Regions from separate parts of the Streptomyces sp. NBC_00683 genome, predicted to be linked through region 2. Evidence: riboswitches for the same ligand, from Rfam matches in the RefSeq annotation. Region 2 holds a riboswitch; the other holds the start of a gene.
What was found. Region 2 has a riboswitch for cyclic di-AMP ahead of OG257_RS33145 (C40 family peptidase). Riboswitches for the same ligand answer to the same signal wherever they lie in the genome.
Positions count from the first base shown of each region.

Region 1: linked by a shared signal. The riboswitch ahead of OG257_RS18440 (M23 family metallopeptidase) and the one ahead of OG257_RS33145 (C40 family peptidase) in region 2 are both predicted to bind cyclic di-AMP.

Region 1 covers NZ_CP109013.1:4,109,328-4,124,745, forward strand. The annotation lists gene OG257_RS18405 (ATP-binding protein) at 1-1,761, opposite strand, end outside; gene OG257_RS18410 (asparagine synthase-related protein) at 1,904-4,015, opposite strand; gene OG257_RS18415 (sporulation protein) at 4,950-6,443, shown strand; gene lhgO (L-2-hydroxyglutarate oxidase) at 6,576-7,832, shown strand; gene trmB (tRNA (guanosine(46)-N7)-methyltransferase TrmB) at 7,825-8,652, shown strand; gene OG257_RS18430 (PrsW family intramembrane metalloprotease) at 8,823-10,319, shown strand; gene OG257_RS18435 (aldo/keto reductase) at 10,336-11,280, opposite strand; gene OG257_RS18440 (M23 family metallopeptidase) at 11,532-12,569, opposite strand; cyclic di-AMP (ydaO/yuaA leader) riboswitch at 12,581-12,733, opposite strand; gene OG257_RS18445 (PP2C family protein-serine/threonine phosphatase) at 12,968-14,125, opposite strand; gene OG257_RS18450 (MerR family transcriptional regulator) at 14,256-15,002, opposite strand; tRNA gene OG257_RS18455 (tRNA-Met) at 15,117-15,190, opposite strand.
Region 2 covers NZ_CP109013.1:7,599,096-7,611,712, reverse strand. The annotation lists gene OG257_RS33175 (ATP-dependent Clp protease proteolytic subunit) at 26-661, shown strand; gene OG257_RS33170 (hypothetical protein) at 668-976, shown strand; gene OG257_RS33165 (TetR/AcrR family transcriptional regulator) at 984-1,670, opposite strand; gene OG257_RS33160 (NAD(P)-dependent oxidoreductase) at 1,746-2,438, shown strand; gene OG257_RS33155 (pyridoxamine 5'-phosphate oxidase family protein) at 2,435-2,839, shown strand; gene OG257_RS33150 (haloalkane dehalogenase) at 2,836-3,744, shown strand; cyclic di-AMP (ydaO/yuaA leader) riboswitch at 4,183-4,355, shown strand; gene OG257_RS33145 (C40 family peptidase) at 4,359-4,829, shown strand; gene OG257_RS33140 (LysE family translocator) at 4,896-5,534, opposite strand; gene OG257_RS33135 (LysR family transcriptional regulator) at 5,607-6,524, shown strand; gene OG257_RS33130 (ATP-binding protein) at 6,527-6,958, opposite strand; gene OG257_RS33125 (helix-turn-helix domain-containing protein) at 7,191-8,048, shown strand; gene OG257_RS33120 (DUF397 domain-containing protein) at 8,080-8,298, shown strand; gene OG257_RS33115 (8-amino-7-oxononanoate synthase) at 8,291-9,439, opposite strand; gene bioB (biotin synthase BioB) at 9,583-10,746, shown strand; gene OG257_RS33105 (adenosylmethionine--8-amino-7-oxononanoate transaminase) at 10,739-12,043, shown strand; gene bioD (dethiobiotin synthase) at 12,045-12,617, shown strand, end outside.

The DNA of each region.
Region 1 (15,418 bases), 3.5 Mb from region 2:
CTCGGAGGCGTACTCGTGGATGGTCTCCAGGAGGCGGTAGCGCATCTCGCCGGCGTCGGTGGGGGTCGCGACGACGAGGGACTTGTCGACGAGCGCGCCGAGCAGGGACGCGGCGTCCGGGCTTCGGGTCACCGCCTCGGCGGCGGCCAGGTCCCAGCCGCCCGCGAAGACGGAGATCTGGCGCAGGACGGTGCGCTCGTCCTCCGAGAGGAGGTCCCACGACCAGTCGACCACCGCCCGAAGGGTCTGCTGACGGGGCAGAACGGTGCGGCTGCCGCTGGTCAGCAGACGGAAGCGGTCGTCCAGGCGGTCCGCGATCTGGCGCGGCGTGAGCATTCTCAGCCGGGCGGCCGCCAGTTCGATGGCGAGCGGAAGCCCGTCGAGCCGCCGGCAGATCTCGGCGATGACCTGGGCGTCCTCGGTGTCGTTTCCCTCCGTCTCCTCGTCCGTGCGGAAGTCCGGCCGCACCGCGCGGGCACGTTCGGCGAAGAGTCGGTGGGCGGGATGGGGCGGCAGCGGGCCCACGGGGCGCACGGCCTCGCCCGGCACGCCGAGGGGCTCGCGGCTGGTGGCGAGGATGCGCAGCCGCGGGCAGTGCGTGAGGAGGGTCTCCGCGAGTGCCGCCGCCGCGTCGATGACGTGCTCGCAGTTGTCGAGCACGAGGAGGAACGGACGGTTCCGCGACCGGTGGGAGAGGTGTTCGACGAGCCGTTCGGTGGGGTCCGCGGACGCGGCGGGCCTGTCGTGGGCGCTGTCCCGCAGGAGGGTCGTCTCGCGCAGGCCGAGGGCGGAGAGTACGGCTCCGGGTACGGCGGAGGGGTCGTCCAGCGGGGCGAGTTCGGCGATCCAGGCGCCCTGGCCCGCCGCGGACTCCTCGGCCAGCCTGGTCTTCCCCGAGCCGCCGGGGCCGGTGAGGGTGACGAGGCGGGCGCGGGTCAGGTCGGCGCGGATCGCCAGGAGTTCGGGCTCCCGTCCGACGAAGGAGGTGAGCCTGGGGCGGAGGTTGCCTTCCGGGGGGTGCGGGTCGGCCGGGGCTGAGGGGCCCGCGTGGTCGAGGAGCTCCCGGTGCAGGGCGGTGAGTTCCGGTCCCGGGTCGGCGCCCAGGCCGTCCGCCAGGGCCCGGCGTGCCTCCTCGTACGCGACGAGTGCGTCGGCCTGTCTTCCTTCGGCGCGCAGGGCACGGAGCAGCTGCGCGTGCAGGGGCTCGTTGTAGGGGTGGGCGGCCGTGAGCTCCCTCAACTCGGGTACGAGGCCCCGCGGAGCCCCGCGCCGGAGGTCGGCCTCGATGCGCTGCTGGATCGCCGCCGTCCGGTCGGCCTCGGCCCGTATCCCGTGGTCGCGCTCGCGGAGGTCGGCGAGCGCGGGTCCGCGCCACAGGGCGAGCGCGGCGCGCAGGGTGCGGGCGGCGGACTCGGGGTCGCCGGAGTCGAGTTCGGCGGCTCCCCGGCGGGCCAGCCGCTCGAAGACGTACAGGTCGACGTCGTCGCGGTCGGCTTCGAGTCGATAACCGCCGGGCGTGCCGGTGACCGCCTCCCGGCCCAGGGCGCGGCGCAGCCTGCCGACGAGGGCCTGGAGGGCGGCCGGCGCGTCGTTCGGGGGATCACCCGCCCATACGTCGTCGACGAGCGCGGCGACGGACACGGGGCGGCCGGCGCGCAGGGCGAGTGCGGCGAGGAGGGCGCGCAGCCGCGTACCGCCCACGGGCAGCGGGCCGCCTTGCTCGTCTCGCGCCTCGGTGGCGCCCAGGATCAGGTACTGCACCGGCCCATTGTGTCCGGTGCGGGCTTGCGGAGCGCGGGGCTTTGTCCTCGAACGCCCGACGGGCCGGATCGTGGGCCCGGTCCGCGGGCCGTCGCGCGGCGCCCGGTCCGCGGGTTGTCGCGCGGCGCCCCGGTCGTCGGCGTTACGGCTGGAGCGTCCTGCGGGCCGGGACCACGCCGCCTGCGACTGCCCGTTGGCGCGGGGCCGCTGTGCCCGTCCAGCAGGTGCCTCGGCGGGTGACCAGGCGGCGCAGCCAGAGTTCCGTCGAGGCGAGGTCGGCCAGGCCGTCCAGGGGAAGCGGTTCGCCTTCGGACGCCGCGCGCAGCGCCTTCCGTACGACGCGGGCCTCGATCAGGCCCGCGTCGGCGAGCAGGGGTGCGTCGAAGAGCGCGATCAGTTCCGGCAGAGCGGCGCGCAGGCCGAGGCGGCCCGCCGCTGCCGAGGTGGCCTGGGACGGGGTGCCCCAGCCGGGCGGCAGGTCGTGGATGCCCGCGCCCGCGAGGACCCTGCGCAGGATCGCGGCCCGGGCTCCCGGCTGGACGCGCAGCGATTCGGGGAGCGCCCTGGCCGCCCGTACGACCTGGTTGTCGAGGAACGGGGCGTGCAGCCGCTGGCTGCGGATCTCCGCGGCCTGTTCCAGGATCCGGTGGTCGGCCGCGTGCCGGGCCAGTGCCGCGCGGGCGCGGGCCTCTCCCGGCCGCTGCACCGACGTGGGCCGGATCGCCGCCTCCTGCAGCCGGACCGCTACTTCCGCGAGCGCCTCCCCGGTGAGCCAGCGTGCGGCCGGGCCCGGACGGGACCAGGCGAGGGAGGCGAGCGAGGCCTCTGCGGGGGTGTCGAGGTCGGGCGCGTAGCGGTTGGCGTCCGGCAGCAGGCCGGCTGCTGTTTCCAGACCGGTGCGGTACGAGGTGCGGGCGAGCCGGCGGGCCGCGCGGTAGACGGCCAGCGGGACGAGCAGGGAGTGCGCGGAGGTTCCTTCGGCCTTGGCGAGGGCGGCGACGGGGCGCAGCAGGTGGCGTCTGCGCCGGTCCATGAGCAGGTCGGCCAGGCGGGCGGGGTGTGCGTCGAGTACCTGCCGGGCGCCGTGGCCGACGAAGTGGTCGGCGCTGCCCGCGGCCAGGCGGCGGCGGTGGCGCTCGGCGACGACGAGGGAGGGGGCGGGTTCGTCGGTGAGCGGGCCGCTGTCCAGTGCCGCGTAGGGCAGGGCCTCTTCACCGGCGGCGACGACCACGTGGTGCAGGCGGGGGTTGGCGGCGATGGCGCGGGCGCGTTCCAGCTCGTCCTCGCGGCCCTTCGCGCAGAGGTCGTTGAACGTGACCGCGAGCAGGCGCTCGCCCGCCCCGGTGCCGTGGCCGAGGACGGTGCCGGGCAGCCCGGGGAGTCCGGCGGCCAGCAGGGCGAGGGTCGCGGAGGCGCTGCCTCCGGAGAGGTCGGAGCCGATGCCGGGTACGGGCGCCCCTCGGGCGGCGCGGCGTTCGGCGGGCCCCATGCCGGGGACGGGTCCGGGGTCGGGCGGCAGGGTCTCCGGGGCGTGGCGCGGGGCGGTCAGCCGGGCGCGTACGGCTTCGACGAGCGCGTCCCGTACGCCCTCGACGGCTCTGACCGGGTCGACCTGGGGCGCCGCCACGGCGAGGGACGCCACCGCTTCGTAGCCCGTGATCTCCCGGGAGCCCTCCCGGAGGATGAGCGCGTGGCCCGGCGGGACCCGCTTCACCCCGGCGTACGGGGTGCCGTTGCCCAGGGCTTCAGGTGTCTCCGGGCAGGCGAGCAGTGCGGCCAGGTGGCCGATGTCCAGCTGGGCCTCGATGAGGTCCGCCAGCGGAAGGGCGGCGGTGGCGTACGCGGTTCCGTTGGCCCAGGGCGTGTGGAAGACGGGGCGGGCTCCGGCGATGTCACCTGCGACGGTGATGCGGCGGCCGATCTGGACGACGGCCGTGTAGCTGCCGGGCCAGGCGGTGAGATGGCGCAGCGCCCCGCCGCGGGCGGCGAGCAGTCCGACGCGGAGTTGTTCGTCGGTGGCACCGCAGCAGCCTAGGACCGCGAGACGGGTGGTGGGAGCGCCCTCCTGTGTCGCGACCTTGATGATGCGGATCTCGTCGGGGCGCCAGTCGCCGACGGCCCAGAGCGGATCCGGGTCACCCCACAGGAGTTGGGAACCCACGGGGTGGACGGTGCGTCCCTCGCCGTGGTTGCCGACCGCACCTACGGTGCCGAAGCTCGCGGCGATACTGCTCCACCCCACCAACCAACGCATCGCCGCCTCCACAGGCTGTGGACGAAGCGGCGTACCAGGACACGCGAACGCCGCTGCGGGACATGCTGCCACGACAAAGGCGCCCGGGAGGGGGTACGGGCAGCGCACACCGGATGCGCATGCGCCCCTGGCAAAGGCCCGGCAGAGCCCGTGACAACAGAACCGGTGCTTCCGGGAGTTGTGGCGCCGGGCCCCGGATGGGGGTTGTACCCCGGGCGCTTCGCGGCACCGTTGGAATCCGGCCATAGCCGGACCGTTCCCCAACGCGTCGGCCGACCGGCGTTATTCGGCCAATCTCTGATCGCGATGCAACCGCGCGTTTCGCCTCCGGGGGCTTCGCGGACGGTCCGGGACCACATCGGCCGGCGCATCCCCCCGGTGCGCCGGCCGACCTGTCCCGCCCCCCACCGGCTGCCGTACAACACACAGTCCGGGAGGTGTTCGCCACCTCCCGGACCGGTTCGCCGCCCGCGGGGATTGGGGCGGCGGTCTCCCCCAGCCCGCTGAGTCCAGTGCAGCGGGCCGACCCACGCAGCACCAATGGAAGCGCTCCCGTACCGGCCGGACCAGAGCGCACGGCCGGGCGCACGGCCACACACCAGGAGCACGCAGGACACCTCCGCCGCCGTGCCCCTGGCCCTCGCGGCGTGCTGCCCGCTCCCCGGGCGCACATCCGGCGCCGCGCCGGACGAGGACCGCACAGTCCGCCCGCACGCACAACATTCCCGCCATACGGACGTCTGCCCCTTAACGGTAGGGATGCGGCGAACTACGCTGGGTTTACTGATGTTCTCGGCAGGGCGGCATATTCCACGGGGCTCGGCCAAATGCGTGTGCGGCCGGAGTGCCCGGGACCGTACCTGGGGAGAACACGGTACGAATGCCGCGCGCCTCACGGTGACGCGGCTGCCGTCTGTGTGTCGAGGGGTGGCGCATGTCCAGGGAGCAACGCGGGCCGAACGAGAAGCTCGGCACGGTTCTCGCCCTCGCGGGAATCAGTAACGCCGGGCTCGCCCGGCGGGTCAACGACCTCGGAGCGCAGCGCGGTCTGACTCTTCGCTACGACAAGACCTCGGTGGCCCGCTGGGTCGCCAAGGGCATGGTGCCCCAAGGTGCCGCGCCCCATCTCATCGCGGCGGCGATAGGGGCCAAACTCGGCCGCCCGGTGCCGCTGCACGAGATCGGGCTCGCCGACGCCGACCCGGCGCCGGAGGTCGGTCTGGCCTTCCCGCGCGACGTGGGCGAGGCCGTGCGGTCGGCGACGGATCTGTACCGGCTGGATCCGGCCGGGCGCAGGGGCGGCGGAATCTGGCAGTCGCTGGCGGGTTCCTTCGCCGTGAGCGCGTACGCGACGCCCGCGTCCCGCTGGCTGATAACCCCCGCCGATCCGTCGGTCGCGCGGGACCCGACGGCGGCCGAGGCCGCGATTCTCGGCGCACCGGGCGCACCCGGGGCGCAGGGCGGCGTGCCCGTCCAGCCCGGTCCGGACGCGTCGTCCGACGTGTCACCCCTGCGCGTCGGCCACAGCGATGTGGCCAAGCTGCGCGAGGCCGCCCAGGACGCCCGCCGCTGGGACTCCAAGTACGGCGGAGGGGACTGGCGTTCCTCCATGGTCCCGGAGTGCTTACGGGTCGACGCCGCACCTCTGCTCCTCGGTTCGTACAGCGACGAGGTGGGCCGGGCACTCTTCGGCGCATCGGCCGAGCTGACCCGGCTCGCCGGGTGGATGGCGTTCGACACCGGCCAGCAGGAGGCCGCGCAGCGCTACTACATCCAGGCACTGCGGCTCGCCCGGGCCGCCGCCGACGTGCCGCTGGGCGGATACGTACTGGCGTCGATGTCCCTGCAGGCCACCTACCGCGGCTTCGCCGACGAGGGCGTGGACCTGGCGCAGGCGGCGGTCGAACGCAACCGCGGCCTCGCCACCGCACGGACCATGAGCTTCTTCCGCCTCGTGGAGGCCCGCGCCCATGCGAAGGCGGGCGACGCACCGGCCGCGGGGGCCGCGCTCAAGGCGGCGGAGAGCTGGCTGGAGCGTTCGCGGGCCGGCGATGCCGACCCGTCGTGGCTCGGCTTCTACTCGTACGACAGATTCGCCGCCGACGCCGCCGAGTGCTACCGCGACCTGAAGGCCCCGCGGCAGGTGCGACGCTTCACCGAGCAGGCCCTGTCCAGGCCGACGGAGGAGTTCGTCCGCTCCCACGGGCTGCGGCTCGTCGTGTCGGCGGTCGCGGAGCTGGAGTCGGGCAACCTGGACGCGGCGTGCGCGGCCGGGACGCGGGCGGTCGAGGTGGCCGGACGCATCTCCTCGGCGCGCACCACGGAGTACGTACGCGATCTGCTGCACCGCCTCGAACCGTACGGGGACGAGCCCCGTGTGGCCGAGCTCCGGGAACGGGCCCGGCCGCTTCTGGTGGCCCCGGCATAGGCGGAACGCCGTAACGCCCCGGTATGCCCGGACCCGGGGGGCGGCTGCGGGACCACGACTCGCCACGCCCCCGCCTCCCCTGGTTTGAGCCCGTTGTCAGTGGGTCAGTGCACTATCGGGGTGGGAGGTGGCGTGATGACGCACGCGGCGTACGACTGCGATGTGCTGGTGATCGGCGGCGGGATCGTCGGTCTGTCGACCGCGTACGCGCTCACGCGCACCGCGCCCGGCACCCGGGTCACCGTGCTGGAGAAGGAGTGGGGGCCCGCCCGTCATCAGACGGGGCGCAACAGCGGGGTGATCCACAGCGGCATCTACTACCCCCCTGGCTCCCTCAAGGCGCGCTACGCCGTCCGGGGCGCCGCGGAGATGGTCGACTTCTGTGCGCGTCACGGCATCACGCACGCCGTGACCGGCAAGCTGATCGTCGCGACCGAGAGCGGCGAGCTGCCCCGCCTGCACGGCCTGGTCCAGCGGGGGCGGGAGCACGGACTGCCGGTCCGGGAGCTCGGCCCCGCCCAGATCGCGGAGTACGAGCCGCAGGTCCGCGGCCTCGCGGCGATCCGGGTCGGGACGACCGGGGTGTGCGACTTCGGGGCGGTGGCCGCACAGCTGGCGGCCGAGGTGAGCGGGTCGGGCGGGCAGATCCGGTTCGGCGCGGAGGTAGTCGCTGTCGACCGGCGCCCCTGGGGCATCGCCGTGCGGACGGCCGACGGGCAGGTGGTCCGCGCCCGGGTGCTGGTCAACTGCGCGGGGCTGCACAGCGACCGGGTGGCACGGCTCGCGGGCGACGACCCCGGGGTGCGGATCGTGCCGTTCCGCGGGGAGTACTACGAGCTGGCGCGGCCGGAGCTGGTGCGCGGCCTGGTCTACCCGGTGCCGGACCCGGCGTTCCCGTTCCTCGGGGTCCATCTGACCCGGGGCGCCGACGGCACGGTCCACGTCGGGCCGAACGCGGTCCCGGCGCTGGCCCGTGAGGGGTACGGCTGGCCCGTCGTCCGCCCCCGTGAGCTGGCGTCCACCCTGACCTGGCCCGGTTCCTGGCGGATCGCCCGGCAGCACTGGCGGTACGGGGCGGGCGAGGTGCACAGATCCCTGTCGAGGAAGGCGTTCACCCGGGCCGTCCAGCGGCTGCTGCCCGAGGTGACCGAGGACGATCTTCGGCCGTCCCCTGCCGGGGTCAGGGCCCAGGCGGTGCTGCGGGACGGCACGCTGGTGGACGACTTCCTGTTCCGCGAGGCCCCGCACACCGTGCACGTACTGAACGCGCCGTCCCCCGCCGCCACGGCTTCGCTGCCCATCGGGAGGGAGGTGGCGCGACGGGCCCTGCTGCGGGCACGCGCGACGGGATGGAAGCCGCCCGCCGTAGAATCCGGTCATTGTGTCTGAGCCTGTGAACCCCACCCCCGAAACGCCCGGCACCCCCGCGGACGCGGATGCCGAGGCCCGGCGCGCAGCATCCTTCGAACGGCAGCGCAGACTCCGCCAGGAGCCCCGCTTCCCCGGCGGACCCGCCGCCGACCCGGCAGGATCGCACCACGAGCGCCGGATCCGCAGCTTCCAGCCGCGCCGCAGCCGGGTCACCGCCGGCCAGGAGGACGCCCTCCAGCGGCTGTGGCCGAAGTGGGGCCTGGACATCGACGGCCTCCGCGTCCTCGATCTGCCCGAGCTGTTCGACGGCCTCCCGGTGGTCCTGGAGATCGGCTTCGGCATGGGCGAGGCCACCGCGCAGATGGCGGCCGACGACCCCGGCACGGGCATTCTGGCCGTCGACGTGCACACCCCGGGCCAGGGCAATCTGCTCGGTCTCGCCGACCGGGCAGGGCTGTCCAACATCCGGGTCGCCAACGGTGACGCGATCATCCTGCTGCGCGAGATGCTGGAGCCGCAGGCGCTGGACGGGCTCCGGGTGTACTTCCCCGACCCCTGGCCCAAGAAGCGGCACCACAAGCGCCGGCTGATCCAGACCGAGTTCCTCGACCTGGTGGCACAGCGGACGAAGCCGGGCGCGGTGATCCACTGCGCGACGGACTGGGAGCCGTACGCGGAGCAGATGCTCGAGGTGCTGACGGCGCACCCCCTGTTCGAGAACACACAGGCGGACGGCGGCTACGCGCCACGGCCCGCGTTCCGGCCACTGACCCGCTTCGAGGGACAGGGCCTGGACAAGGGGCACGTCGTGCAGGACGTTCTGTTCACCCGTCGGTGAGCCGGCGCGCGCACTGACGTGCCCCCGGCCGCCCCCGGCCGCCCTCGGCCGCCCTCGGCCGCCCCTCGGTCGGCGCCAGTTGCTGCCGGGGGGTCGCTGATCAGCCACTGAACGGTGCCCGGCGCAGCGCACCATGGCCAGGTGTCAGTCCCTCTCGTTAGGGTCATCGGGTGTCCGAGGGGTACGAGCAGCACCAGCAGCCGGCCGTCCCGGTTCTCGAGGAGCAGCGGCTCGACGAGTTCCTGGGCGCCGTCCCGGAGCGCGGCCAGTGGCGTTACCGGCCGCGCCGCGTCGGCGTGGTCTGGCGCAGCAAGGCGTTCCGTGCCGGTGCGGTGATCGTCGTGCTCGCTCTGTGCGGCCTGCTGATCCTGTCCATGGTCCGCGAACAGACCGGCACCGAGGGTTTCCTGGTCGGGCTGGGGCTGGCCGTCCTGCCCGTGCCGCTCCTGATGGCGGCGTTCCGCTGGCTCGACCGGGTCGAGCCGGGCCCCTGGCGCAATCTGCTGTTCGCCTTCGCCTGGGGAGCGTGCGCCGCCGCCCTGGTGGCGATCATCGCGAACACGTTCGCGACCCGGTGGATCGCCACGGCCACCGCCGACCCGGCGAGCGCCGACACCCTCGGGGCCACGGTGATCGCCCCGGTCGTCGAGGAGAGCGCCAAGGCCGCCGCCGTGCTGTTGATATTCCTGTTCCGCAGACGGGAGTTCAGCGGTGTCGTGGACGGCATAGTGGTCGGCGGGTTCACCGCGACCGGCTTCGCCTTCACCGAGAACATCCTCTACCTGGGCAACGCCTTCGGCGAGGACCAGGAGCTGGGCACCACGGGCCTCGCGTCGGTGACGGCAGGGACCTTCTTCGTACGGGTGGTGATGTCGCCGTTCGCACACCCCCTGTTCACGGTGCTCACGGGCATCGGCTTCGGGGTCGCGGCGGTGGCCGGGCGGCACCACCGGGTGCGCCGGATCCTGCTGCCGGTCCTCGGCCTGCTCCTCGCCATGGGCATGCACGCCCTGTGGAACGGCTCGTCGGCCTTCGGCCCCTACGGCTTCTACGCGGTGTACGGGGTGTTCATGGTGCCGGCCTTCGGCCTGGTGACCTGGCTGGCCATCTGGACGCGCCAACGCGAACTGCGCACCCTGGCCACCGAGCTGCCCGTCTACGCTGCGGCCGGCTGGCTGACTCCGGCCGAACCGCTGTCGCTCGCCTCGATGCGGGCCAGGGGCATGGCCCGCGACATGGCACGGCACTGGCACGGAACCTCCGACCGGGCCCGGGGCAAGGCCGCAGCACAGGCGGTCGCGGAGTACGAGGGGTTCGCGACCTCCCTGGCGGTGCTGCGCCGCAGAGCCCGCCGCGACACACCCGGTCCGGACTTCGCCGAGCGCGAGCAGGAGCTGCTGCACCACCTGTGGCAGCGCCGGGAGGTCGCCGGCCCGGCCCTGACGTACGCGGCCCATGCGACGGGCCGGTTCCGCGCCCTGCGCGGCACGGCCCCCATGGGCCCGGCCGCGGTCCCGTCCCCCCGCAGGTTCCCGCAGCCGGCCCCGTACCCGCAGCAGCCCGCTCCGTATCCGCAGCAGCAACTCCCCGCGCCGCACCGGCACTACGGCGGGTACAACCCGTATCTGCACGACGGTCACCAGCAGGACAGCCGCCCACCCGCCTAGCCGGGAGGGGGAGGTGTCAGGCGGATGCTTCGGTGAGGTCCGCCAGGTCCTTGTCGGTCAGCCGCAGGTCTGCCACCGCCACCAGTGCGGGCAGCTGCCCGACCGTGCGGGCGGACGCGATCGGCGCGGCGACGGTCGGCCGGGCGGCCAGCCAGGCCAGCGCGACCGTGGCGATCTCCGCGTCGTGCTCCTGGGCCACCCTGTCGAGCACGGCGAGCACCTTGCGGCCGCGTTCCGACTCCAGGTGCCTGGCCGCGCCGTCGGCCCGGGCGCTCTCGACCGTTGTGCCGGGCCGGTACTTCCCGGTGAGGAAGCCGGAGGCCAGCGCGAAGTACGGGACGGCGGCGAGGCCCGCCTCGGCTGCCGTGTCCTGGAGCTCGCCCTCGTAGGTGTCGCGCGAGACGAGGTTGTAGTGCGGCTGCAGCGCGACATAGCGGGCGAGGCCCTCGCGCTCGGAGAATTCCAGGGAGGCCCGGAGCCGCTCGGGGCTGATGTTGGAGGCGGCGATCTCACGCACCTTGCCGTCCTTCACCAACTGGTCGAGCGCGGTGACGATCTCCTCCACGGGGACGGTCTCGTCGTCGAAGTGCGTGTAGTAGAGGTCGATGTGGTCGGTGCCGAGCCGGCGCAGCGAGGCTTCGGCGGCGCCCTTGATGGTCGCGCCGGCGAGCCCCTTGAACTCGGGGTGGGCGCCGACCTTGGTGGCGACGACGATGTCGGAGCGGTTGGAGCGCGACGCCAGCCACTTGCCGACGAGCGTCTCCGACTCGCCGCCCTCGTTGCCCGGGGCCCAGGCGGAGTACGAGTCGGCCGTGTCGATGAAGTTGCCGCCGGCCGCGGCGTACGCGTCCAGGACGGCGAAGGACCCGTCCTCATCGGCCGTCCAGCCGAAGACATTGCCGCCGAGAGCGAGCGGGAAGACCTGGAGGCCCGAGGAACCGAGTGTGCGGAGTGAAGTCATACCTGGAACAAACCAGTCCCCTCAGGCGACTATTCCGACGGATGCGGACCGCGGGCAGACCGGCAGCCCTGACGTCGGGGGGGGGTGCGCCAGGGCCGCCGGGGTTCAGGGGGCGTCGTCCGCCGGGGTTCGGATGGGCCGTCCGCCTGCGCGAACGCTCGGCGCAGGAACGGCGAGGGCTCGACGGCAGCACCGCGGAGCACCGGCGAGGGCTCGGCGGAAGCGCCGCGGAGCCCTCGGACCGGGAGACCTCAGATCGAGAGACCCTTGCTGCGCAGCCAGCTCATCGGGTCGATGCCCGAGCCGTCCGCGGTGTGGACCTCCAGGTGGAGGTGAGGGCCGGTCACATTGCCGGTGGCGCCGACGCGGCCGATGGTCTCACCGGTGGTGACCCGCTGGCCGGCGGTGACGTCCATCGAGGACTGGTGGCTGTACGAGATCTCCGTACCGTCGTCGAGCTCGATGACGGTGTGGTACCCGTACGAACCCGACCAGCCCGCCGACTTCACCGTGCCGCTGTGCACGGCCTTGATCGGGGTGCCGGTCGGCGCCGCGAAGTCGAGACCGGTGTGGTAGCCGGAGGACCACATCGAACCGGCCTGGCCGAAGGTCGAGGTGATCGTGTACGAGGAGGTCGGGAGGGCGTAGCTGGCGGCGAGCTTGGCGAGGCGCTCGGCCTCTGCCTTCTTCTTCGCCGCGAGTTCCGCCGCCTTCTTCTCCGCGGCGGCCTTCGCCTCGGCCTCGCTCTGCTGCTTCGCGGCTGCGGCCGCGGCCGCTTCGGCCGCTGCCTTCTCCTCCGCGGCCTTGGCCTCGGCCTCGGCTCCGGCCTGCTGCTGCTCGGCCTGCTGGAGGATGCGGGCGCGCAGCGCCTCACCGGCGTTGCTCGTGCCCTGCTCGGCCTCGGCGGCCGTGATGCCGGCGGTGGTGAGCGGGGAGGACGCGGCGACCGTGCCGTTGTCCGCCGCGTCGTCCGACATGAACGCGCTCACGCCGGGCAGGGACTTGGCGTCGGGGAGGTTGTCCGCGATGGAATCGGGAAGAGAAATAGAGACCGGCGGCTTGCTCTGCGCAGTGGCCATGCCACCCGCGCCGACGGCCGCGATGACGCCGACACCGAGGACGGTGGAGCTACGGGCGAGGCCGCGCTGCTTGGCTACACGGTGCCTGCCGCGTACGGGACGGATGGACTCCTCGGTGGGGTTCCATTCCTCCCATGTCCTGCCCTCGTCACCGAAGCTGTCGGACCTGAAGGGTGACGGGGCCTCGGGGGCAGGCTGATTGGACGCCACGTGGGCGCACTCCTTTCCTTCCTTCTCGCCTACCGGGTTAGCTGACGGGTTCGGAGCAGGAAGGTCTCCTACGGGCATCTCCGTCTCTTACGAGACACAGGTGCCCGATTCACCCCATGTAGGTGGTTCCCCGGTTTCCTTGCGGAATTCGGCGCTCGCGCACGGTGCCGCCTCTTGCGACGACTGGGACAACCGCGCTGCGTTATCGAACGTTAATAGACACCCGGGTCCGATTCCAAGCTGTTCCCGTTGATCATTCACGGCTCCGGCGTGGACTTTCAGGGGATTAACGGTCCGAAACGGGCGAGTTGAGTATTCCCGGTCGGGGTACCAATTTCTGACGTTGCGTCAAATGTTATGCGGAGCGGTGCCCTTCGACTACACACCGTGGCAACCACTCATCCATCGCCCCGCCCCACGATCTTCACAGTCGTCCGCCGCTCCGGCTGCCCCCGGGCGGGCCGGCCGACCGCGAGCAGCGCCATGTCGTCCACGGCACGGCCCTTCGTGTGCAGCCGTACGTCGTCGGTGAGCGCCGAGAGCAGTTCCTCGGGCCCCGGGAAGATCCGGCCGCGCAGCCGGGCCGCCGGGTCGTAGAAGACCCCGTCCGCGTCCCGCGCCTCGGAGAGGCCGTCCGTGAACGCCAGGAGCGTCGCCCCGGCAGGCAGTTCCCACTCGTCCGACCGGTCCGGCCACGCCCCCAGGCCCATCCCGATCGGCAGCGCCGGCACGGTCGGCGCCAGCACCTCGAGCGCCCCGTCCGCGTGCAGCAGGATCGGCTCGGGGTGACCGCGGTTGACGATCCGCAACCTCCCCGAGCCCGCCGGAATCTCGGCGAGCACGGCGGTGACGAACCCCTCCATCGAGTCGAGCCCGCCGCGCCGGGTCCCTTCCCGCGCCAGCGCCCGCTCCAGCCGCTGCGCCACACCCTCCAGCGACAGCTCCTGCTCGGCGGCCTCCCTGAACGCCCCGATCACCACGGCCACCGCCTCCACGGCGGCCAGCCCCTTGCCCCGTACGTCCCCGACGACCAGCCGCACCCCGTGCGGGGTGTCCGCGACGGCGAACAGGTCACCGCCGACGAACTCGTCCGCCTGCGCCGCCTCGTACCGCGCCGCGACCAGTAGCCCGCCGATCCGGTCGTCCGGCGTCGGGAGCACGGCGCGCATCGCGGTCTCCGCGATGACCCGGGCCGAGGCCAGCTGCTCGTTGCTGCGCCGGACGACGCCGTTGATGACGAGGGCCAGCACGGAAACGGTGACCAGGGTGAACAGCTCGGTGACCGGGGCGACGTCCGAGATCGTGTCGTCGTACAACCGGATGGCCAGGACCGTCAGGATCGCGGCCACGGCCGTACGGATCGTGCTAGCCAGCGAGAAGAACGGCGCGGCGATCAGCGGGGCCGCCGCGAACAGGGGGATCGCACTGACCTCGGGCGGCGTATTGAGGTCGAAGACCACCCCGGCCGCGATCATCAGTGCGGGCAGCAGACGTACGAACTGCCGGGTGCGGGCACCTCCAGCAGCTACGCCGCGCCGCCTCTCCCGCTTCCCCACCTGTGCACTCCTGCCCGGTCCGCCCACGGCTGCGGACGGTACCGCGCTCCAACCAGGCTGGCCGGAGCCGCGCCGTGCGGCGACTCGTCGTCGGCCAAAGGGAGGAGCGCCGAGCGCCGCGCCCCGATGGTCAGTCGGAGAGCCTGCGCTGCGCGTAGATCGTCAGTGCATCCCGTACGAAGACGGCGGTGCCGTCTCCGTACCGATCGTAGTTCTTCCCGAAGCGGGGATCGGCGACGTACATCTCGCCGAGGCCGATCACGTACGACCGGGTGGCCGTCGCGGTCACCGACAGCCACTCGCAGTGCCGCCGCGCGATGTCCTGCACCTGCTCGCTGCCCGGGTCCATGCCCGCGGCCCTGGCCTGCCCGTAGTCACGGGCGACGGCCTCGTGCGCGGCCCGGAAACTGTCGCGCTCCGCCCGGCTCAGCGATCGCCACCACCGGTCGCCCTTCTCGTACGCGTCCCGCCCCCAGCGCTCGGTGACCTCCTGCTCGTACACCGTGTGATCGAAGCCGTCGAACACTTCCTCGGCCATGAGCTCTCTTCCCTCCTCGGTCTTGTGGAGAGTGGTCCGCACCGAGGCGATCTGCCGCCCGATGCGCTCCCGCTCCTGCTCCAGCAGTCGCAGATGGGCCCGGAGCGCCACCGACGTGTCCCGCTGCCCCTCGAGTACGTCCTTGATGGCGGGCAGCGAGAGACCCAGCTCCCGCAGCAGCAGAATGCGCTGCAGCCGGACGAGGGCGTCCTGGTCGTAGTAGCGGTAGCCGTTGGACCCGATCCGGCTCGGCGCGAGGAGACCGAGATCTCCGTAGTGCCGGAGCGTGCGGCTCGTGGTGCCGGCCTTTCTGGCGATTTCCTGGATGGACCACTCCATGCCGAGAACGCTAGATCTTTACGTTGCGTCAAGGTCAAGCACGGCAGCCGTGGCGGACGTCGGCATACGACAGAGGCCCGGATCCTCGAAAGGATCCGGGCCTCTGTCTTTCAGTAGCGGGGACAGGATTTGAACCTGCGACCTCTGGGTTATGAGCCCAGCGAGCTACCGAGCTGCTCCACCCCGCGTCGTTGTGAGTGCAACACTACGCCATCCGGGACGAGGTCCTGACCATTTACCTCCGCGACCCCCCGCTACCCGCTCCGGCACCGCCCGGATCGCCGGTGCCCGCGGCCCCCGCGGAGCATCCGTCCGCATCGGCGGCAGGGTGCGTATGCCCCCGTAGGCACGGGCGGGCCGGAGTGCGCGGCTCCGTCAGCGGCGGGACGCTGGAGCTATCAGTCCTGCGGTGTCCG
Region 2 (12,617 bases):
CGGACTCCGAGGAAGAGGCAACGCCGTGCACCGTCCCTCCGCCCGCTACGTACTGCCCGAGTTCACCGAACGCACCTCGACCGGCACCCGGACGCTGGATCCGTACTCGAAGCTGCTCGCCGAACGGATCGTCTTTCTCGGCACGCCCGTCGACGACACCGCGGCAACCGACCTCATCGCGCAGTTCATGTACCTGGAGTACGCCGAGCCCGACCGACCGGTCTCCCTCTACATCAACTCGCCCGGCGGCTCGTTCAACGCCATGGCGGCGGTCTACGACACCATGCAGTACCTGTCCTGCGAGGTGGAGACCTTCTGCCTCGGCCAGGCGGGCTCCTACGCCGCCGCGCTGCTCGCAGCCGGCGCACCCGGCCGTCGACATGCTCTGCCCGGCGCCCGGGTAGTCATTCAGCAGCCGGCCCTCGACGAGCCGGTGCAGGGCCAGCCCTCCGACCTCGAGATCCAGGCGCGCGAGCTAATGCGTGAGCGCGACTCGCTCACCGCGATGCTGGCCCGTCATACGGGGCGTTCCGCACAGGACATCGGCACCGACCTCGAGCGGGACACCATCCTCGACGCCCCGGCCGCCAAGGCGTACGGACTGGTCGACCACATCACGGAGAACCGCAAACCGATTCGGCCGCCACACCCCGCGAGGTGATCCCCGTTGCTCTCCCCCCAGCTCCCGCCGCTCCCCGCGCTGACCCGCGCCGAGGGAGAGTTCATCGACTGCTACCTGGAGGTGCTCGACCAGGTCGGCCGGATCAACCCCGCCCGGGGCAGCGACACCTACGGAGCGCTCCGGGCCGCCCAGGCGCTGGCCTCACGGGCGACCGCCCTGCGCGATGCGCTCGCGCTGATGCATGAGCGGGGCGAGGCCCAGATCCATGCGGCCACGTTGGCCCGCGCGTTGCGGGTACTGGACGGCGAGCGTCGCGCGGGGCGGGTCACCGTACCCCCTGAATCGACGAGTTGACCGCCCCTCAGTGCGGCTCCGCTGCCGGGCCGCCGTCCTGACGCCGCTTCACGGCGCCTCCCCCGGAGACCCGCGCGCCCCGACGGTCCGCTCCGGTCGCCGCGGTGCGCGGCCTCGGGGCCAGCGCGGCGCGCAGCGCCGGCGCAAGGACGTGGCGGGTCTCTGACGGGGTGAGTGCCGCGGGGGTGGGGAGCGGGTTGAGGTAGCGCGTGTAGATGAGGCCGCCGAGAATCGTCACCACGGCCGTGGCGCGGGCGGTCGCGTCCCGCCCGCCGAGAAATTCAACAAGCCGGGCCAGCAACTCGCGTTCCAGGTATTCGCGGATCACCTCGGCCGCCTCCTCACCCCGGGTGGTGAGCTGCCGGAAGTCGGCGTCCTCCCACAGGTCCGTCACGGCGTCGATCAGGCGGTCGGGGAGGGTGGCCGGGTCGCCGCCGAGGACGTCGTCCACCGCCAGTGCGTTGGCGCACTGGAACTGCATCACGTCTGCGAACAGGCCCTTCTTCGAGCCGAAGTGGTACGCGATCAGCGCCGGGTCGACCCCGGCGGCCCCGGCCACCGCGCGCAGGGTGGTGAGCCGGTAGCCGCGCTCCAGGAACAGCGTACGAGCCGCCGAGACGATCGACTCGCGGGTCGGCGGGTTACCGCGGGGGCGGCCCCGGGGGCGGGCGGAGGCAGGGGCGGCGTTATTCATCAGCGTTGAGCCTGCGTTTCGCGGTCGGCACAGTCAAGGGCGTTCCGGAAGCCACACCAAGGGATGGCCCACACCATGCGTATCGCAGTCTTCGGCGCCAACGGACCGACAGGTCGCCACCTCACCGAGCAGGCCCTCGCGATCGGCCACGAGGTCGTCGCCGTGACCCGCCGCCCGGGTTCCCTCCGCACACGGCCGGGCCTCACCGTGGCGGTCGCCGACGCCACCGACCCGGAAGCCGTCGACGCCGCGGTCGACGGGACGGACGCCGTCCTCTCCGCGCTGGGCACGCAATTCTCCAAGGAGACCATCACCACGTACTCGGCGAGCGCCACGGCCATCACCCGGGCCATGGCCCGCCACGGCATCAAACGGCTGCTCACCGTCAGCTCCAGCATCGCCGACCCCGACTGGCGGCCCTCCGGCGCGCACTTCTTCAACCTTGTGCTCGACCCGCTGGTCAACCGACGCCTCGGCCGCACCCTTCACGAGGACATGCGCCGCATGGAAGCCGCGATCCGCCGAACGAACCTCGACTGGACGCTCGTCCGCCCCTCGGGCCTCTTCGAGCACCCCACCGTCACCGATTTCCACACCGCCGGGACGAGCGCCGACGGCGTCTTCACCGCCCGTGCCGACCTCGCCGCAAGCATGCTGCGCGAGCTGGAGGAGCGACGGTACGTCCGTACGGCCATGGGTGTCATCACCGATGCCGTGAGACCGAACATCGCCAAGCTGATCTGGAACGAGGGCGTGAAGAAGAAGTGAGCCGGGCGACTGTCGGACTACCGGCCGCCGCAGGGGCGTTCCTCGCTCTTCCCCATACGGCCACGCTGACCACCCTCCGTCCCGACGGCACCCCGCACGTCACGCCTGTCCGCTTCACCTTCGACGCGCCCACCGGCCTGGTCCGGGTGACCACCCGGGCGGGAGCCCGCAAGACCCGGAACGTGGCGGCAGGCGGCGCGGCGGCGCGTGTCGCGCTCTGCCAGGCGGACGGCTTCCGCTGGCTCACTCTCGAAGGCCGGGCCGCCGTCACCGACGATCCCGCGCGCCTGGCCGAGGCCGTTCGCCGCTACACCGTCCGCTACCGCACGGCACCGCCCGCCCCACCGGACCTGGTCGTCGTCGAGATGGCCGTCGACCGCGTCCTGAGCCTCAACCTCTGAATCTCCCTTACAGAAAGCGAAGTGACACCGCGATGCCCACCCTTCCCGTCCTCGATTCCACCCTCCACTACCGCGAGTCCGGCGACCCCGACGGGCTGCCGTTCGTCTTCCTCCACGGCAACCCCACCTCCTCCCACCTGTGGCGGAACATCCTGCCGGGCGTGGCAGCGCCCGGCCGCCGCCTCCTGGCCCCCGACCTCATCGGCATGGGCGACTCCGGCAAACCCGACCTCGCCTACTCCTTCGACGACCACGCACGCTATCTCGACGCCTGGTTCGACGCCCTCGGCCTTGCCGAGGCCGTCATCGTCGGCCACGACTGGGGCGGCGCGCTCGCCTTCGACCGCGCGGCCCGCCTCCCGGGCAGCGTGCGCGGCCTCGCCTTCACCGAGACGATCATCAAGCCGCTGGTCGGCAACGAATTCCCGTCGGCAGGGCGGGAGTTGTTCACTCTCCTGCGCACCCCCGGGGTGGGCGAGGAGATGATCCTGGAGAACTCACTGTTCATCGAGAGGTTCCCGGACACGCTCGCCACCCCGATGGACCCCGCCGATCTCGAGGTCTACCGCCGCCCCTTCCCGACCCCGCACAGCCGACGCCCGATCCTGGCGTGGACGCGCATGATGCCGCTGGACTCCGAGCCCGCCGATGTCGTGGCCCGCATCGAGCGCTACGACGCCTGGCTGGCCGCCAGTCCCGAAGTCCCCAAGCTGCTCGCCGCTTTCGAACCCGGCCCCGGCGCGATGACCGACCAGGGGGCCGTCGCCTGGTGCGAGGAGAACATCGCGGGTCTGGAGGTCTCCCGCCACGGCCTGGCCGGCCACCACTCCCCGGAGGACCGCCCCGCGGAACTGGCCGCGGCGATCAGCACCTGGGCCGACGCCCACGGGCTGGCACGGCTGTAGGTGTCCTCGAACGCGGCAGTGCCGTCACCGTCGCACACCCGAGCCTTGGTTCCTCGGCCGCCGCGAGCCCGCCGGGGTCTTCGAACAGTTGTCGTGTCAACGGCCGTGCCGATGTCCCCCGAGGCCGGACACGCCCGATGCGCAGATCAATTTTCCTCGCTCGTTCGGCGTAGAGCATCCCCCTCACGGGGGACAGCTCAACTTGCGCATCCCGCGCGGACACTGAGTGGAATTCACCGTTCCGCTGCTGGTACGAGGCCGGTCACGCAGCGTCGCCTCAGCTTCGGTCCCACCCCGTCCACCCGAACAGATCAGTCGTGATGACTCTCACAAAACGACCTTCACAGCGGAAATCCGGCGGTCCGTGAGTAAAGATCCCTGGGACGACAAGCCCCCGCCACCGCGGCGGGGCGGTCCGGGCGGACGCCGAGTCCTGCCGCTGCCCGGATGCCTGGTCGACAGAAGTGGATCGGCAGGAGTGGAGGACCCGAGCACAACGGGTCGACGGGATATCCCTTCGACCCTCGGGGTGAAGCCGCCAAGTGCGGCCGGGCAACTTCGCCAGCCCGAACCCGACAGGTCATCCTTCACAGGCGGCTGACGAAGGGTTGCGCATGACTGCGCAGGTTCATGTCCCGTCTCTTTTCGCCCGGGTCGGTACGGCCTCGGTTCTCACATTCGCCGTAGGCACCACCATGCTCGCCCCCGGCCTCGTCAACGAGGCCGAGGCCGCTGCCCATTCGACGAGGGCGCTCGACATCGCCGCCTCGAAGAAGGGTTCGCCCTACAGGTACGGCGCCAGCGGCCCCCACCGCTTCGACTGTTCGGGCCTCACGCTCTACTCGTTCAAGAAGGCGGGCAAGAAGCTCCCCCGCACGGCCCAGCAGCAGTACAACAAGACCCGTCACATCTCCTCGTCGCAACGGCGCCGCGGCGACCTGGTCTTCTTCCACGCGGGCCGGAGTGTCTACCACGTGGGCATCTACGCCGGCGGCGGCAAGATCTGGCACTCGCCGAAGACCGGGGCGGTGGTCCGGCTGGAACGGATCTGGTCGAAGAGCATCTGGTACGGGCGGGTCCGCTGACGGCGGCCCCGGCTGACACCGCCGTCAGCCGCTCCTGCCGGTCCCGCCGGGGGCCGCCCCGCCGAGTCAGTGCAGCAGCGGCCCGGTCACCAGCACGAGCCCCAGCGCGGTGAGAGCCGCGCCGCTGCCGCCCTCGATCGCGCGGGCGGTACGCGGCCGGCGCAGCCAACGGCCGAGGCGGTCCACCAGCAGGGCCACGGCCGGGAACCAGAGGAGCGCCAGCACCACGACCACGGCCGCCAGCAGCAGGGTCCTGGGAAGCGGCGGCTGCCCCTCGGGGACGAACTGGGGCAGCAGGCTCAGGAAGAGCACAGGCGCCTTCGGGTTCAGGGCGTTCGTCAGGAAGCCCTGACGCAGTGCCCGTACCGGCCCCAGCTTCGCGGCGGGCGCCTCCTCCGCAGCGGAGGCGCCCGCCGCGGTCCGCCGCCTGAGCGCGTACAGGGCGCTCACCCCCAGGTAGAGCACATAGGCACCACCGAGCAGCTGCACGGTGCGGAACAGGACGGGCATCGCCACCAGCACCGCCGCGAGTCCGGCGACGGCCAGCGCGGTGTGCACGAGCAGTCCCCCGGCGACACCCAGTGCCGCGGCCATGCCGGACCGGCGCGAAGCGAGGGCGTTGCGTACGACCACGGTGAAGTCCGCGCCGGGCAGGGCGACCATTCCCGCGGCGACCGGGATGAAAGCGAGCAGTTGTGCGTCCATGGGTACACCCTGACCCGGACGGCCCTTTAGCGTGTACTTGCAATCTTCTGGGTCTGCCAAAAGGAATGCTTTATGTACGATCCGACGCGGCTGGCCGCACTGGTGGCGGTCGCCGAGGCCGGTTCGATCACGAAGGCGGCCGCGAGGCTCGGTTACACCGCGCCCGCCCTGTCCCAGCAGCTCGCGAAACTGGAGCGGGAGGCCGGCGCCGCGCTTCTGGTTCGCCACCATCGCGGGGCGCGCCTGACGGCTGCCGGCGAGCTGCTGGCCGGGCGTGCCCGACGGGTCTTGGACGAGATGGACCAGGCACGGCACGAGCTGGCCCGGCTCGCGGGGCTGTCGGGAGGACGGCTGCGGGTCGGGACGTTCACCACGGCCGGGATCCACCTGCTGCCGCCGGTGCTCAGTGCGTTCCGGCGTGCCCACCCGGACGTGGAACTCACCGTGACGGACTACGAGCCGCCCGGCGGGGTGGCAGCCGTGGCCGCGGGCGACGTGGATCTGGCGCTGACCCATGCGTACGAACCGGCTGTCGCCGATCCGCTGCCCTCCGGGGTGTCCGCCGAGCCTCTGCTGGTCGAGGAGCTCGTACTGATCACGGCCGTGGGGCAGGCGCTGTCCGAGGGCAGCGGCCGGCTCCCGGTGGCCGAGCTGGCGGGCCGTCCGCTGATCAGCAGCGCACCGGCGCATCCACCCCGGCAGGGGGTGGAGCGTGCGCTGGCCGACGCGGGGGCCACTCCTGCCGTGGTGTGCGAGTCCCCCGGTTACGCGCTGGTGTGCGCACTGGTCAGTGCGGGTGTCGGCGTGGCCGTCGTGCCCGAGATGGTCGCTTCGATGTCCCCGACACCGCTCGCCGTGCGGCGCCTCGAACCCTCCGCCTTCCGCCGGACGATCTCCGTGGTGCACCGCGGCGACCGGTCGACGGCCGCGGCGGCGACACTCAGGGCTCTGCTGCGCAGCGGCTTCGGCCGCGCCACGGGGGCGCGGTGACGTCAGGCCTGGGCGGGCACGACCCAGGGAAGGGCGATCGACACGGTCTTGCCACCGTCCGGGGTGGGGCTGACGCTCAGCCGGCCGCCGCATTCCTTGGCGAGGGCCCTGATGATCACCATCCCGCGCCCGTTGTCCTGCTGGACGGCGGCGGGCAGCCGTTGGGGCCAGCGGGGGTGACTGTCCGTCACTCCCAGATACAGCTCGACGTCCCGGTCGAGGCGGAGATCCACCGTGAAGGTGGGCGACTGCCCGAAGGTGTGCTGGACGGCGTTGGTGGCGAGCTCCGAGACGATCAGCCGGATCGTGTCGGCGGCGTCGGTCCCGTCGGGGAGGCCCCAGCCGGCGAGAACGCCGGCCACGTACCTCCGGGCCCTGGAGACCGAGACCGGGTCGCTCGGCAGAGTGACGGTTGCTTCTTGATGGTCTGCCATGGCGACGCCGTCCCTTTCCCGCCCTGACCGACCTGCGATCGGCCTGGATTGTGCTTCGCGCCAGATTGCCACTGATGCCGCCCTCTGTAACGGCAATCCATCAAGATATGCATATATCTGTCGCCCAATACGGTGAACTCTGCCCCGGAAGCCGTATACGGGCGCAACACTGGCCCCCTTCCGAGCCGAACCCGGTACGGGCCGGCTCCCCGCCGAGCGGAAGGAGGCCGGCATGCGGCACGGCCCAGCGGTACGCCGACGCAAGCTCGGGGAGGAGCTGCGGAGTCTGCGCCACACCACGGGACTGACGAGCCGGGAGGCAGCCCGTCTGCTGGGCTGGCACCAGTCGAAGGTGAGCCGGATCGAGACGGGTGCCAGCGGAGTGACTCCCGGCGATGTGACCCGGTTGCTGGACGCCTACGACGTGGACGACGTCCACCTCCGGTCCCTCCTGGAGGCGCTCGCGGGCTCGGCGGGCGGCGGGGGCACCGGGTGGTGGCACGCCTACCGGGGCCTCATCCCGCCCCAGTACCGCGACTTCATCAGCCTGGAGTCCCAGGCCGGAGCCGCCCGCACACTGGAGACCTCGGTGGTCCCGGGGCTGCTCCAGACCGCGGACTACGCACGGGCGGTGACCCGGTCCTCGCTGGACGGACTGCCGCCCGGACAGCTGGACTCCCTGGTCGAGGTCCGGCTCGCCCGCCAGGGGGTGCTGTACGCGCAGCGCCCGCTGCAGTTGAGCGTCGTGCTCGACGAAGCCGTGCTGCGGCGCGGAGTCGGCGGCCCCCAGGTGATGAGGGAACAGCTCGACCATCTGACACATGCAGCTCAACTACCCCACGTGCAACTGCAGTTACTGCCGTTCGAGGCCGGCAGCTACATCGGCCTCACGGGGCCTTTCGTTATCTTCTCCTTTCCGAACATTTCTGATCTGGATGTGGTCGTTCTTGACCATTTGACGAGTAGTCTCTATCTGGAGCGGAGAGAAGACCTTGAGGCGTACAGCTCGGCCTTCCGCACGATGCAGGCTCACGCACTGTCGCCGGAGCGATCGCTGGACCTCATCGCCGCAGTCAGCCGCGGCGATTGACCGGACCTACAGACTGCCCGAGGGGGGCACGATGTCCGACCGTCTCGCACACCGTCTCGAACAGCACCAACTGCGGTGGCGCCGCAGCAGCCGCAGCACCGGGATGAACAACTGCGTGGAAGCAGCCCGGCTCGGCGACGAGCATCTCGCCGTACGCGACTCCAAGGACGTGGACCTGCCGCCGCTGCGCTTCTCGGCGACGGCCTGGACCTCCTTCGTCGCCGGGCTGGGTGACCGCCGGGTCAGCTGACCTGCGAGGGTGCCGATGCCACGATCGTGGCCACCGCGGTCGCGATCTGCTCACGGCTCAGGTCCGCCCGTGCGGTCAGCCGCAGCCTGGAGATCCCGTCCGGCACCGACGGCGGCCGGAAGCACCCGACCGCGAGTCCGGCCGTGCGGCAGTCCGCCGCCCAGCGCACCGCCGCCTCCGCGGACGGCGCGCGGACGGAGACGACCGCCGCGTCGGGGCGTACCGCTGTCAGACCTGCCGCGGTCAGCCGCCCGTAGAGGTCGAGGGCGACCTCGCGGGCCCTGTCCGCCCGTTCCGGTTCGCGGCGGAGCAGCCGGAGAGCGCCCAGGGCCGCTCCTGCCGCCGCCGGCGCGAGACCGGTGTCGAAGATGAACGTACGGGCCGTGTTGACCAGATGGTCGATGACCCGGGCGGGGCCGAGGACCGCACCGCCCTGGCTGCCCAGGGATTTGGAGAGGGTGAGCGTGGCGACGATGCCTTCGCCGCCCGCCAGCCCGGCGGCGGCGAGCGCTCCGCGTCCGCCCTCGCCCAGCACGCCCAGGCCGTGCGCGTCGTCCACGAGCAGTGCCGCGCCCTCGGCGCGGCAGACATCGGCGAGCTCCGCCAGCGGCGCGGCATCGCCGTCCACCGAGAAGACGGAGTCCGAGACGGTCAGCGCACGTCCGTCGTGCGCCTGGAGCGCTTTGCGCACGGCGTCGGGGTCCGCGTGCGGCACGACCGCCGTGGCGGCCCGCGAGAGCCTGCACCCGTCGACGATCGAGGCGTGGTTGCCCGCGTCGGACACGATCAGCGAGCCGTGTCCGGTGAGTGCGGTGAGGGCGGCGAGGTTGGCCGCATACCCGGACGAGAGCACCAGGGCGGCTTCGAACCCGCAGAAGTCCGCGAGCTCGCGTTCGAGTTCGGCGTGCAGCGCGGTGGACCCGGTGACCAGCCGTGAGCCCGTGGCGCCGGCGCCCCAGCGCCGGGCCGCGTCCGCCGCCGCAGCGGTGACTTCGGGGTGCCGGGTGAGGCCGAGGTAGTCGTTGCTCGCGAGGTCCAGCAGTTCCGCTTCGGCCGGCCGGGGGCGCAGGGTCCGGACGAGTCCGGCGGCGGCACGGCGACGGGCCTCGTCATCGATCCAGTCGAACGGGGCGAAGGGCATGGGAGGGTCCCTTTTGTAGGCAGCTCACAGACCCTAGCCCGGTGCGCAGCAGGTCAGGATGTGGCAATACACACACCCTTGGCCGCCTCTCCTGTCCGGTTCCTCCTTGGCCGGAGGCCGTGCCGTACGTAAGGATCAGGTCCATGGACCTGCTGAACACGCTGGTGGACAAGGGGCTGCGGCGCGAACTGCCGACCCGTGAAGAAGCGCTCGCCGTACTGGCGACCTCCGACGACGAACTGCTCGACGTGGTGGCCGCGGCCGGAAAGGTGCGCCGCCAGTGGTTCGGGCGACGCGTGAAACTGAACTATCTGGTCAACCTCAAGTCCGGGCTCTGCCCCGAGGACTGCTCGTACTGCTCGCAGCGGCTGGGATCCAAGGCGGAGATCCTCAAGTACACCTGGCTCAAGCCGGACGAGGCGACGAAGGCCGCGACCGCCGGAGTGGCCGGTGGCGCGAAGCGCGTGTGCCTGGTGGCGAGCGGCCGCGGACCGACGGACCGGGACGTCGACCGGGTGTCGAAGACCATCGAGGCCATCAAGGAGCAGCACGAGGACGTCGAGGTGTGCGCCTGCCTCGGTCTGCTGTCCGAGGGCCAGGCGGACCGTCTCAGGTCCGCGGGCGCCGATGCGTACAACCACAACCTCAACACCTCGGAGGGTACGTACGGCGACATCACGACGACCCACACGTACGCCGACCGGGTGGATACCGTGCAGCAGGCCCAGGCCGCCGGCCTTTCGGCGTGCTCCGGGCTGATCGCGGGCATGGGCGAGACCGACGCCGACCTGGTGGACGTCGTCTTCTCGCTGCGCGAGCTCAACCCGGACTCGGTGCCGGTGAACTTCCTGATTCCGATGGAGGGGACCCCGCTCGCCAAGGACTGGCACCTCACCCCTCAGCGGTGCCTGCGCATTCTGGCGATGGTCCGGTTCGTCTGCCCGGACGTGGAGGTACGTCTCGCGGGCGGACGCGAGGTCCATCTGCGCTCGATGCAGCCGCTCGCCCTGAACCTGGTCAACTCGATCTTCCTGGGTGACTACCTGACCAGTGAGGGCCAGTCCGGCCAGACCGACCTCGACATGATCGCGGACGCCGGTTTCGAGGTGGAGGGGGCGGGCACGACGACCCTTCCCGAGCACCGCGTCCAGGCGGGCGGCGGCTGCGGTTCGCACGACGGCGGCTGTGCACCCTGCGGTGACGCCCCCGAGGCGGCCGCGGACGACGCCGAGGTCCCGGCGGCGCGAACGGATCTGGTGGCGGTCCGCCGCCGCGGTGCCGGTACGGACCTCGCGCCCAATGCCTGAACCGCTCACGCCCAGCCGGCTGCGAGCCCTGGACCGTGCCCACGTCTGGCATCCCTACGGCCCGATGCCGGGCCGTCAGGAGCCGCTGGTCGTGGAGTCCGCGTCAGGTGTACGGCTCCGGCTCGCGGAGCCCGCTGAGGGGCACCGCGAGCTGGTGGACGGTATGTCCTCCTGGTGGTCGGCGGTACACGGCTACAACCATCCGGTTCTCAACGAGGCCGCACGCGGCCAGCTGGACCGGATGAGCCATGTGATGTTCGGCGGGCTCACCCACGAGCCCGCCGTCCGGCTGGCCACCCGGCTGGTGGAGATCACTCCGGAGCCGCTGCGGCACGTCTTCCTCGCCGACTCCGGATCGGTCTCGGTCGAGGTCGCGGTGAAGATGTGCCTGCAGTACTGGCGCTCGGCCGGCCGGCCCGCCAAACACCGGCTGCTGACATGGCGCGGGGGCTATCACGGGGACACCTGGCAGCCGATGTCGGTGTGCGATCCCGAGGGCGGGATGCACGAACTGTGGTCGGGGGCCCTCCCGCGCCAGATCTTCGCGGACGCTCCGCCGGACGGCTTCGACGCCGAGCCGGACGAGGCCTACGTGCGTCATCTGCGGGAGACCGTCGCGGACCACGCCGATGAACTGGCCGCGGTGATCGTGGAACCGGTGGTGCAGGGTGCCGGCGGGATGCGGTTCCACTCGCCCGCGTACCTGCGGGTGCTCCGCGAGGCGTGCGACGAGAACGACGTACTGCTCGTGTTCGACGAGATCGCGACGGGATTCGGCCGCACGGGGCAGTTGTTCGCAGCCGGGCACGCCGGGGTCTCCCCCGATGTCATGTGTGTCGGCAAGGCTCTGACCGGCGGCTATCTGACGCTGGCCGCGACGCTGTGCACCTCACGGGTGGCGGAGGGCATCTCGAGCGGGGACGTGCCGGTGCTGGCGCACGGGCCGACGTTCATGGGCAACCCGCTCGCCACGGCGGTCGCCTCCGCGTCCATCGACCTGCTGCTGGGCCAGGACTGGGAGCAGGAGGTGAAGCGGATCGGCGCGGGACTGCGCGACGGCCTCGCGGAGGCCTCCGGGCTGCCGGGGGTCCTGGACGTACGGGTGCTGGGCGCGATCGGAGTGGTACAGCTCGATCACGAGGTGGACATGGCGGCCGCGACGCGTGCCGCGGTCCGCGAGGGCGTCTGGCTGCGGCCGTTCCGCGACCTCGTGTACACCATGCCGCCCTATGTGACGGGCGACGACGATGTGGCACGGATCTGCCGGGCCGTGTGCGCGGCAGCGCGGGAAGGGTGACATGACGATTCTGGTGGTGTCGGGTACGGGCACGGAGATCGGCAAGACGGTCGTGACAGCCGCGGTGGCCGCGGCCTTCCGGGGCCGCCGGGTCGCGGTGCTCAAGCCGGCCCAGACCGGGCTGGCCCCCGGCGAGCCCGGGGACGCCGCGGAGGTGGCACGGCTGGCGGGCGCCCATGTGACTGCGGTCGAACTGGCACGTTTCCCGGAGCCGCTGGCCCCGGCGACGGCCGCGCGCCGCGCCGGCATGGCGCCCGTACGCCCGTACGAAGTGGCCGAGGCCGCCCAGAAACTGGCGACGGAGCACGATCTGGTGCTCGTCGAGGGTGCGGGCGGACTGCTGGTCCGGTTCGACGACGAGGGTGCCACTCTGGCGGACGCCGCACGCCTGATGGCGGCGCCCGTGCTGATCGTGACACCCGCGGGCCTGGGAACCCTGAACGCCACCGCGCTCACGGCCGAGGCGCTTCGGGCGCGCGGCATCGAGTGCCTGGGCGTGGTGGTGGGCAGCATGCCGCTCGAACCGGATCTCGCCGCCCGCTGCAATCTCGACGACCTTCCGGTCGCGGCGGGC